DNA from 2 places in the Phytobacter cepae genome. Region 1 is predicted to be linked to the other one. Evidence: predicted binding sites of a transcription regulator. Region 1 holds the regulator's gene; the other holds the start of a gene.
What was found. Region 1 encodes LexA, which represses DNA repair genes until DNA is damaged. Its sites were predicted from a motif close to TNCTGTATGTACATACAGNA; they were not measured.
Positions count from the first base shown of each region.

Region 1 (4,408 bases):
AGCATCGGGTAGAGCAACTCGACATGACGCAGCATCTCGTCCTGCGAGATGTGACGGTGCTGCGTGAGGATGGCGGCCATCAGTGACGGCAACATCAACATATGCGCGATGTTGTTACGGTAGTAGGTCATCAGCACCGCCTGTTCGCGCGGCAGAATGATGATGTCGCCGATGGTGTCTTTCTCCACCTCAAACTTGTTCATCTGCAGGGCGTGGGCGATGAGTTCAGAAGCGGTGGCCGTGGGCACCGTTGAATCCTCTGCATAGGGCACATTCCGCATCAGATTCAGGTAGCAGTCCAGCTGCTCCGTGAGTTGTTCACGGGTCAGTGAACGCTGGCGCGAAGCGAGCAGGGCGGTACAACACAGGTTCATGGCATTGGCTGCCCCGGCGTTGTTGATGCGTACCATCAGATCGGCCGCGATAGCATTGACGGTTGGCGTGAGCCAGGACGGACGCACCGCTTCGATAGGATCGATAGACTCGCGCCATTCCGGCACTCGCTGATTAAGATAGGCCGTCAGCGGGATAGGCTCGCCAAAGTTCACATAGCCCTGGCCAAGGTTACGCAGCTTGCTCAGGCCGCGTAACATCTGCATAAAGCCTTCTTTCTCTTTCGTCGCCCCGCGCAGCTCTTTAGCGTAGGTACCGACTTCCATCACGTGCTCGTAACCGATATAAATAGGCACCAGCGTGATAGGACGCGTGCCCCCGCGCAGCATTGCCTGGATGGTCATCGACAGGGTGCCGGTTTTGGGATCCAGCAGACGACCGGTACGTGAACGCCCGCCTTCCACAAAGTACTCAACCGAATAACCCCGCTGGAACAGTTCGCCCAGGTATTCGCGGAACACGGTGGAATAGAGTTTGTTGCCTTTGAAAGAGCGACGAATAAAGAACGCCCCCAGACGGCGGAAGATAGGGCCTGCTGGCCAGAAGTTCAGGTTAATACCGGCAGCGATGTGCGGCGGCACCAGCCCCTGATGATAGAGCACGTAAGAGAGCAGCAGGTAGTCCATATGGCTGCGGTGGCAGGGCACATAGACAATTTCATGGCCGTCATGGGCCAGTTGGCGTATGCGCTCGGCGTTGTGCACGTTGATGCCCTGGTACAGGCGGTTCCAGGTAAAGCTGAGAATACGGTCAGAGAGGCGAATCATCTCGTAAGAGAAGTTCGCCGCGATCTCTTCCATCAGCGCGATCGCGTTTTGCTGCGCCTTATCATGGGAGATTTTCTTGCTGCGCGCTTCGTCTTCAACGGCGCGGGCAATGGCTTTCGAGGCCAGCAGCTTGTTGAACAGATCCTGACGCGCAGGCAGCCGTGGGCCCACCGCAGCGAGACGCTGGCGAGCAAAATGCATACGCGCCACGCGCGCCAGTTTTTGCGCGATGATTTTATCCGTGCCGTGTTCAGTGGCCATGCGGCGCAGTGAAACTGGCGGTGAGAAACGCACAAAGCTGTCACGTCCAAGCCAGGAGATGGCAAAGAATTTCTGAATGCCATTGAGCATACGCAGCGGCGGATTCACTTCGCCCTTCTCGCGGCCTGGCGAACGACCGAACATCATCGAAACCGGCACCATCTGCACATCCAGGTCGGGATGGCTACGGTGCAAATCGAGGTAGTCGTGAAACAGCTTGATGGACTCTTCTTTCGGTGTGTACCAGGTAAATACCCGCGGCCCACCATGAATGAAGATATATCGCGGCAGCTCCACGCCGTCGATCACAAGCGGTTCAAACGGGTCCGGCAAATCATGTGCCAGACATTGAGCGCGTAACGTCAGTAAGTCGGCCTTAGAGTTATAAGGCAAAACATACATAATAGGGCGTGAGGTATCGAGCCCCAGTTCCTGTGCGGGTTCCGCAGGGATAGACTTACTTTTTACCAGCACGCTTAATGGTAAATTAAGTAATTTGTAGTAAATTCGTGGCCAGCCGGACATAAAGGATGTAAAGCCTCTGGTTATTAATGCCAATGCGCCGCAAGAATATCAGAAAGCGCGCACAAATTCTTTTGTACCTCTATAACCTTACATAGAGATTGATGCTCATAACATAAAAAGGTTCTTTTAATGGCCAATAACACCACTGGCATGACCCGTATTATCAAAGCAGCCGGGTACTCCTGGAAAGGCGTCCGTGCCGCCTGGATAAACGAAGCTGCCTTTCGTCAGGAGTCCGTTGCGGTCATTCTGGCAATTATTATCGCTTGTTTCCTTGATGTCGACGCGATCACCCGCGTATTGCTGATTGGCTCGGTAGCGCTGGTGATGATCGTTGAAATTCTCAACAGTGCGATTGAAGCGGTCGTTGACCGTATTGGTTCCGATTTTCATGAACTTTCCGGACGGGCAAAAGATATGGGTTCAGCGGCGGTGCTCATGACCATTCTGGTTGCTCTCTTCACCTGGATTTCACTGCTGTGGGGCCATTTCCGATAAGCCTTCCAGAATTGCGCTAACTGCTGGTTTTTTGCGTAATTTTGGTTTCAAAATCGCCTTTAGCTGTATATACTAACAGCATAACTGTATATACACCCAGGGGGCGGAATGAAAGCTTTAACGGCCAGGCAGCAAGAGGTGTTCGATCTCATTCGCGATCGAATCAACCAAACCGGCATGCCGCCGACGCGTGCGGAGATCGCGCAACAGTTGGGGTTCCGTTCCCCAAACGCTGCCGAAGAGCATTTAAAAGCGTTGGCGCGTAAAGGCGTACTTGAGATTGTCTCTGGCGCATCGCGCGGTATTCGTTTGTTGCTGGAAGTCGAAGAAGACGCCGGTTTACCGCTGGTAGGCCGTGTTGCTGCAGGTGAACCTCTGTTGGCTCAGCAGCATATTGAAGGCCATTATCAGGTCGATCCTTCTCTGTTCAAACCGAATGCGGATTTTCTGCTGCGCGTAAGTGGAATGTCCATGAAAGACATCGGCATTATGGACGGTGACTTGCTGGCAGTGCATAAAACGCAGGACGTACGTAATGGTCAGGTCGTTGTCGCGCGCATTGACGATGAAGTGACCGTCAAGCGACTGAAAAAGCAGGGTAATACGGTTGAATTGCTGCCTGAAAACAGCGAGTTCTCGCCGATTGTGGTCAATTTGCGCGAGCAAAACTTCACGATCGAAGGTCTGGCAGTCGGTGTGATTCGCAATGGCGAATGGCTGTAACCCTCAATTGTAAGCCGTGGTAGCGCTCTGTGTTGTCACGGTTTTTTAATAAAATTCAATTACTTAGATATCTTTCCTTTCTTTTTTTCTCCTCTCTTTCTGCCGATAGACGTTCTTAAAAATACCGTCTGGATGGTTAAAAATTCCGAATAAATCCACCACGTCGTTATCCGTGACTACAATTATTATCACGTTCAGCAGATTACGAACGTAACAAAAATGGATGAATACTCGCTATTCAAAACCGAACGATGAGGAAATGATTATGAATAAAGACGAAATCGGCGGTAACTGGAAACAGTTCAAAGGTAAAGCGAAAGAACAGTGGGGCAAATTGACCGACGATGATATGACCATCATCGAAGGTAAACGCGACCAGCTGGTAGGTAAAATTCAGGAACGTTATGGCTACCAGAAAGATCAGGCGGAAAAAGAAGTCGTTGATTGGGAAACCCGCAACGAATACCGCTGGTAGTCCTTTTTCCCTCTGAATATGCATTAGAGTGACTACCCTGCCCGACGGTACATGGACGTACCACTCTTTTCAAATCACACTGCTTAAAAGAGAAACCGCCGCTAGCGCGGTTTTTTCTTTACCAGAATCGAGTGATCATGGTGGCATTCACCCTGATGACGACACGCTTCCACTTCGGCGCATTTAGCGCACAAACCATGTGCTTCGATGACATTATGACGTAAGGCAAATCCTAATTTAGCCGCCAGTGCATGCATAATATCTTCTGCGCCTTCCGCTTGTTCTTCTTTAACTACGCCGCATCTGTCGCAAATAAACATGGCCGACGTGTGGGTCGGTTGATCGAACAGATGGCACAGGACGTAGCTGTTGGTGGACTCTACTTTGTGCACGAAACCCTGTTCCAAAAGGAAGTCCAGCGCGCGATAAACGGTAGGGGGTTTCGCCTGCGGTTCGCTCTCCCGCAGCAGATCCAGCAGATCATAAGCGCTTATTGCACCTTCCCGCAGACTTAGCAGACGCAGAACTTCGAGGCGCTGTGGCGTCAGACGCACATTGCGCTGCACACACAGTTTTTCAGCCTGCGCTAGCATCTCTTGCGAAGTGGTCTTGTCCATTGTCGTCCTCTCATTTCCCGGCGGCATAATTCCTCACTTTACCATGTTCTGCACTAAACGCCGAGATCGGGCTTCTTCCTCCGGCTTTCACAATCGCATTACGTCTTCTATAAATAATGAGGGTCAATTCTTATAACTATAATTTCTGC
Region 1 is NZ_CM135107.1:4,776,820-4,781,227, reverse strand. It holds gene plsB (glycerol-3-phosphate 1-O-acyltransferase PlsB) at 1-1,946, opposite strand, end outside; gene ACUY4Q_RS22390 (diacylglycerol kinase) at 2,076-2,444, shown strand; gene lexA (transcriptional repressor LexA) at 2,553-3,167, shown strand; gene ACUY4Q_RS22380 (CsbD family protein) at 3,433-3,642, shown strand; gene zur (zinc uptake transcriptional repressor Zur) at 3,744-4,259, opposite strand.

Region 2 (4,408 bases), 1.4 Mb from region 1:
TTTTGCAACATAAAAGGTATTTCGGTGCGGTACAGCCCAATGCCATCGATGCGGCTGCCGAGTTTTTCCTCATGCTCCGGGCTGAGGCCCGCATTTAGCATGACTTTTATGCGCTCACCGCTTTTCAGGTGTGCTGCGAGGTTAACATCGTCTTCTGCCAGCCGGGTTAACTCATTCTCTTCAGTGATGAGTCGCTGATATTCCTGCAACAGTACTGGCTCAGGATCAACAAGCAGTTCGCCCCGATAACCGTCCACCACCAGTGTCCGGCGATGCAGTATCGATGGCTGAATATCCGCCCCCATAACCGTGGGGATACCCAGTGCGCGTACCATGATCGCGGCGTGGGAGTTTGCTGCGCCGTCCCGTACCACCACACCCGCGAGCCGGTCATGCGGTAATTCAGCCAGCGTCGTGGCAGAAAGTTCATCCGCGACCAGCACAAAACGTTCAGGCCATGTATTTGGCCCCTGAATATTATCATCAAGGTGAAACAGCAAACGCTGCCCCAGGGTGCGTAAATCGCCAGAGCGTTCTTTTAAGTAGCCATCGCTGAGGGCGGCAAACTGTTCCGCAAAGCGTTCAATAACGGTTTTCACCGCCCACTCTGCGACCAGCCCTTTATCAACTTCGGCAAAAAGTTCGCGGCGCAAACGTGCATCAGAGAGCAAATGCGAGTAGAGGTCGAAAATGGCCGCGGTCTCTTTTTGCGCTCCCGCTGAAAAGCGTTTGCTGTAGCGGCGAAACTCATTGGCGGCCTCTTCCAGCGCGCTGGTCAGCCTTTCACGCTCCTGCGTGGTATTCAGCGTTGATGCTTCATAAACCTGCTCCATGAGCGGCAGGGTTTCATCCATCCACCCTTCGGCAATCGCAACGCCGGATGAAGCAGGAAGTGCACGAATACGGGTCTGACGATACTGACCAAACAGTGCGTTTAGCTGAGATTGCGAGAGAATTGCCGCCATCTGCGTGGCGAGGGTGACAAGAAAGGACTCTTCACTTTCATCAAACTGGCGCAGCTCGCGCTGCTGAACGACCAGCACGCCGAGCAGTTGGCGGCGCTGAATAATCGGCACACCCAAAAAGGCGCGAAAACGCTCTTCTTTTACGGCGGGGATGTATTTAAAGCTGGGATGTTTTTGCGCATCGGCAAGGTTAATAGGCTCAGCAAGCCTGCCAACCAGGCCGACAATTCCCTGATCGAATGCGAGAGTAACCGTGCGCCCGCGCGGTTTTTTCAAACCGCGCGTCGCCATCAGGTAATAGCAGCGCCTGTCATGGTCAGCGAGATAAACAGAACACACCTCGGTATCCATTGCATGACAAATATCCGTGACCAGGATTTCCAGCGCTTCATTTAAACGCGGTGCGCTGGCGACTTTTTCAACGATTTCTCGCAGTCGGGTGAGCATAATGTGCGTGGCTTAACCTCTTTTACGTCGCCAGGCAGGAGCATTTTGCGGCTTAGGTGGTGTTTCCTGAAGCGACATCACTGCGCCTGCAAATTCTTTCATCACCCGTCGGTAGACATCGCGTTTAAACGACACCACCTGACGAACAGGATACCAATAGCTTACCCATCGCCAGCCATCGAACTCAGGAGTACTACTGGTTTGCATATTCACGTCAGCATCGCTACTGACCAATTGCAGAAGAAACCACTTTTGTTTCTGGCCGATACAAACCGGCTTTGTGTCCCAACGCACCAAACGTTTCGGTAACTTGTAACGCAACCAGTTACGGGTAGAAGCAAGGATTCGAACATCTTTACGATTTAAGCCCACTTCCTCGAACAGTTCCCGATACATCGCCTGCTCCGGAGATTCACCTGGATTAATTCCCCCCTGGGGAAACTGCCATGAGTGCTGTCCGAAGCGTCTGGCCCACATAACCTGGCCCTGTCGATTACAGATTACGATACCCACATTTGGGCGGTAGCCATCGTCATCAATCACCGGACTACCTCAAAATAAACCTGAATCAAACGATTGTTTCACACTCGCGGAAAACGGTAAACCACTCAATTGCGGCGGCACAAACGGATAACAATTGAATAACTCACAGTTATCGCCCCAGTTATAAACAGGCCCCTCGGCTCAAACCGGGTTTTATTCACGTTTTCTGTGGATAGAGTTGTGAAGAACCCGAGGTTTACCATGGGAAAACCCGGAGTTATCCGAAAACGCGTATAATAGCCCTGGAAAATAAAATCATTTCATTCATTAAGTTACATTGAAAATTCCCTGCTCAACATCGCATAATGTGATGATCATCACTTAACCGATCCTTTGAGTGATGAAAGATCGAACAACGACGTTTTTATCCACAGATTATGCCATTAAGTTAGGCACATTTTGTGCAAAAATTGGATTTTGGTCGCACGTCAAGGCTGTAAATCGAAACAGTAGTGAGAGTTTTACCCAGTTATCCCATTTTTCTGTGGATAACATGGTGTAAGATCCTGTTCATTGTCAGTGACCAGATTTGGACAACTTCTTGTTTTGTTGCGCAACGAAGGGAGTTCGACGTTAAAAGGTTTTATTTATCATGACTTTGACTAAGTTTTAGCGAAATCTATTTATTGAATTCAAACCGTGAACAAATGCTGTTCACTTTTTAACCAGGGCGCAAAAATGTCGGATCTCTTTCCATTAACATCTTCTCCCGAATCCGAAACACAGCTCTTTTTGCAGGCGCAGGCGCTTGCGGGTTACACCCTCGGCGAACTCGCCACCCTCGTCGGCCTGCCGGTTCCGCGCGATTTGAAACGTGATAAAGGCTGGACGGGTGTGTTACTGGAACAATGGTTGGGCGCCAGCGCGGGAAGTAAACCCGAGCAGGATTTCGCCCATCTGGGCGTGGAGTTGAAAACGATCCCGATCGACAGTTCAGGTCGCCCACTGGAGACGACATTTGTTTGCGTCGCGCCGTTAACGGGCAATTCCGGCGTGACCTGGGAAACCAGCCACGTACGCCATAAATTGCAGCGCGTGTTATGGATCCCTATAGAAGGTTCTCGCGATATCCCCGTTGCCGAACGCCGGGTAGGCTCCCCTTTGTTATGGAGCCCTGATGCTGAAGAAGAACATCAGCTGCGTCTGGACTGGGAGGAGTTAATGGATTTGATTGTACTGGGTCAGGTTGAACGTATCACCGCGCGTCATGGTGAGGTACTGCAGCTCCGCCCAAAAGCCGCCAACAGTAAAGCCCTGACGGAGGCCATTGGTGCACGCGGGGAACCGATATTGACGCTACCGCGGGGGTTCTATCTGAAAAAGAATTTCACCGGTGCGCTGCTGGCCCGGCATTTCGTGATTCAAGGGGATTAATTTTTTACCTCTGCCCGCCGCGCGCTTATAATCAGCGTTTCTTTTTTGGCAGGACTTTTAGAGATGTTATTTGCATGGATTACCGATCCCAACGCCTGGCTTGCCCTTGGCACGCTAACGCTTTTGGAGATAGTGCTTGGGATCGACAATATTATTTTCCTTTCTCTGGTGGTCGCAAAGCTGCCCACTGCCCAGCGTAACCACGCACGGCGGTTGGGTCTGGCGGCGGCAATGATCATGCGATTATTGTTGCTGGCTTCTATTGCCTGGATTACCAAACTCACCACTCCGCTGTTTGAGGTGTTTAACCACTCCGTTTCCGCTCGTGACCTGATTCTCTTCCTCGGTGGCCTTTTCCTGATCTGGAAAGCCAGTAAAGAGATCCATGAAACGATCGAAGGCGAGGAGGAGAGCCTTAAAACGAACGTCAATTCGTTCCTTGGCGCTATCGTACAGATCATGCTGTTGGATATTATATTCAGCCTCGACTCGGTGATTACTGCCGTTGGCCTGTCCGATCACCTGTTTATTATGATGGCAGCGGTGGTGATTTCCGTTGCGGTGATGATGTTTGCGGCGCGCCCGATTGGTGATTTCGTTGACCGTCACCCTTCCGTTAAAATGCTGGCACTGTCATTCCTGATTCTGGTTGGTTTTACCTTGATTCTGGAAAGCGTCTCGATTCATGTGCCAAAAGGTTACATCTATTTCGCTATGTTCTTCTCCATCGCGGTAGAAAGCCTTAATTTATTGCGCAATAAGAAAAAACCACTGTAATACGGCGCCTCCCCCACGGGGGAGGCACGCGTTATCCTGCTTTTGCTCCCAGTTTAAGATTTTCCCTCTTTTTTATCCCGTAACATCAGGTTATTACTAAACTTATGTATCAAACAGGTCAGCCGAGGGTAAAAGGATGAAGAATTGGGCAGTACTCATTTCTGCAGTAGGGTTAGCATTTGCAGTATCGGGTTGTAGCAGTGATTATGTGATGGCAACGAAAGACGGCAGGATGATCCTGACGGAAGGCAAGCCAAAAGTTGACGATGATACCGGGTTGGTCAGCTATCGCGATCAGCAGG
Region 2 is NZ_CM135107.1:981,875-986,282, reverse strand. It holds gene ptsP (phosphoenolpyruvate--protein phosphotransferase) at 1-1,412, opposite strand, end outside; gene rppH (RNA pyrophosphohydrolase) at 1,425-1,955, opposite strand; gene mutH (DNA mismatch repair endonuclease MutH) at 2,634-3,329, shown strand; gene ACUY4Q_RS04690 (TerC family protein) at 3,393-4,106, shown strand; gene ACUY4Q_RS04685 (YgdI/YgdR family lipoprotein) at 4,243-4,408, shown strand, end outside.
Region 2: mutH (DNA mismatch repair endonuclease MutH) is a predicted target of LexA. The motif match lies at 2,388-2,407, and genes of this name have one in related genera.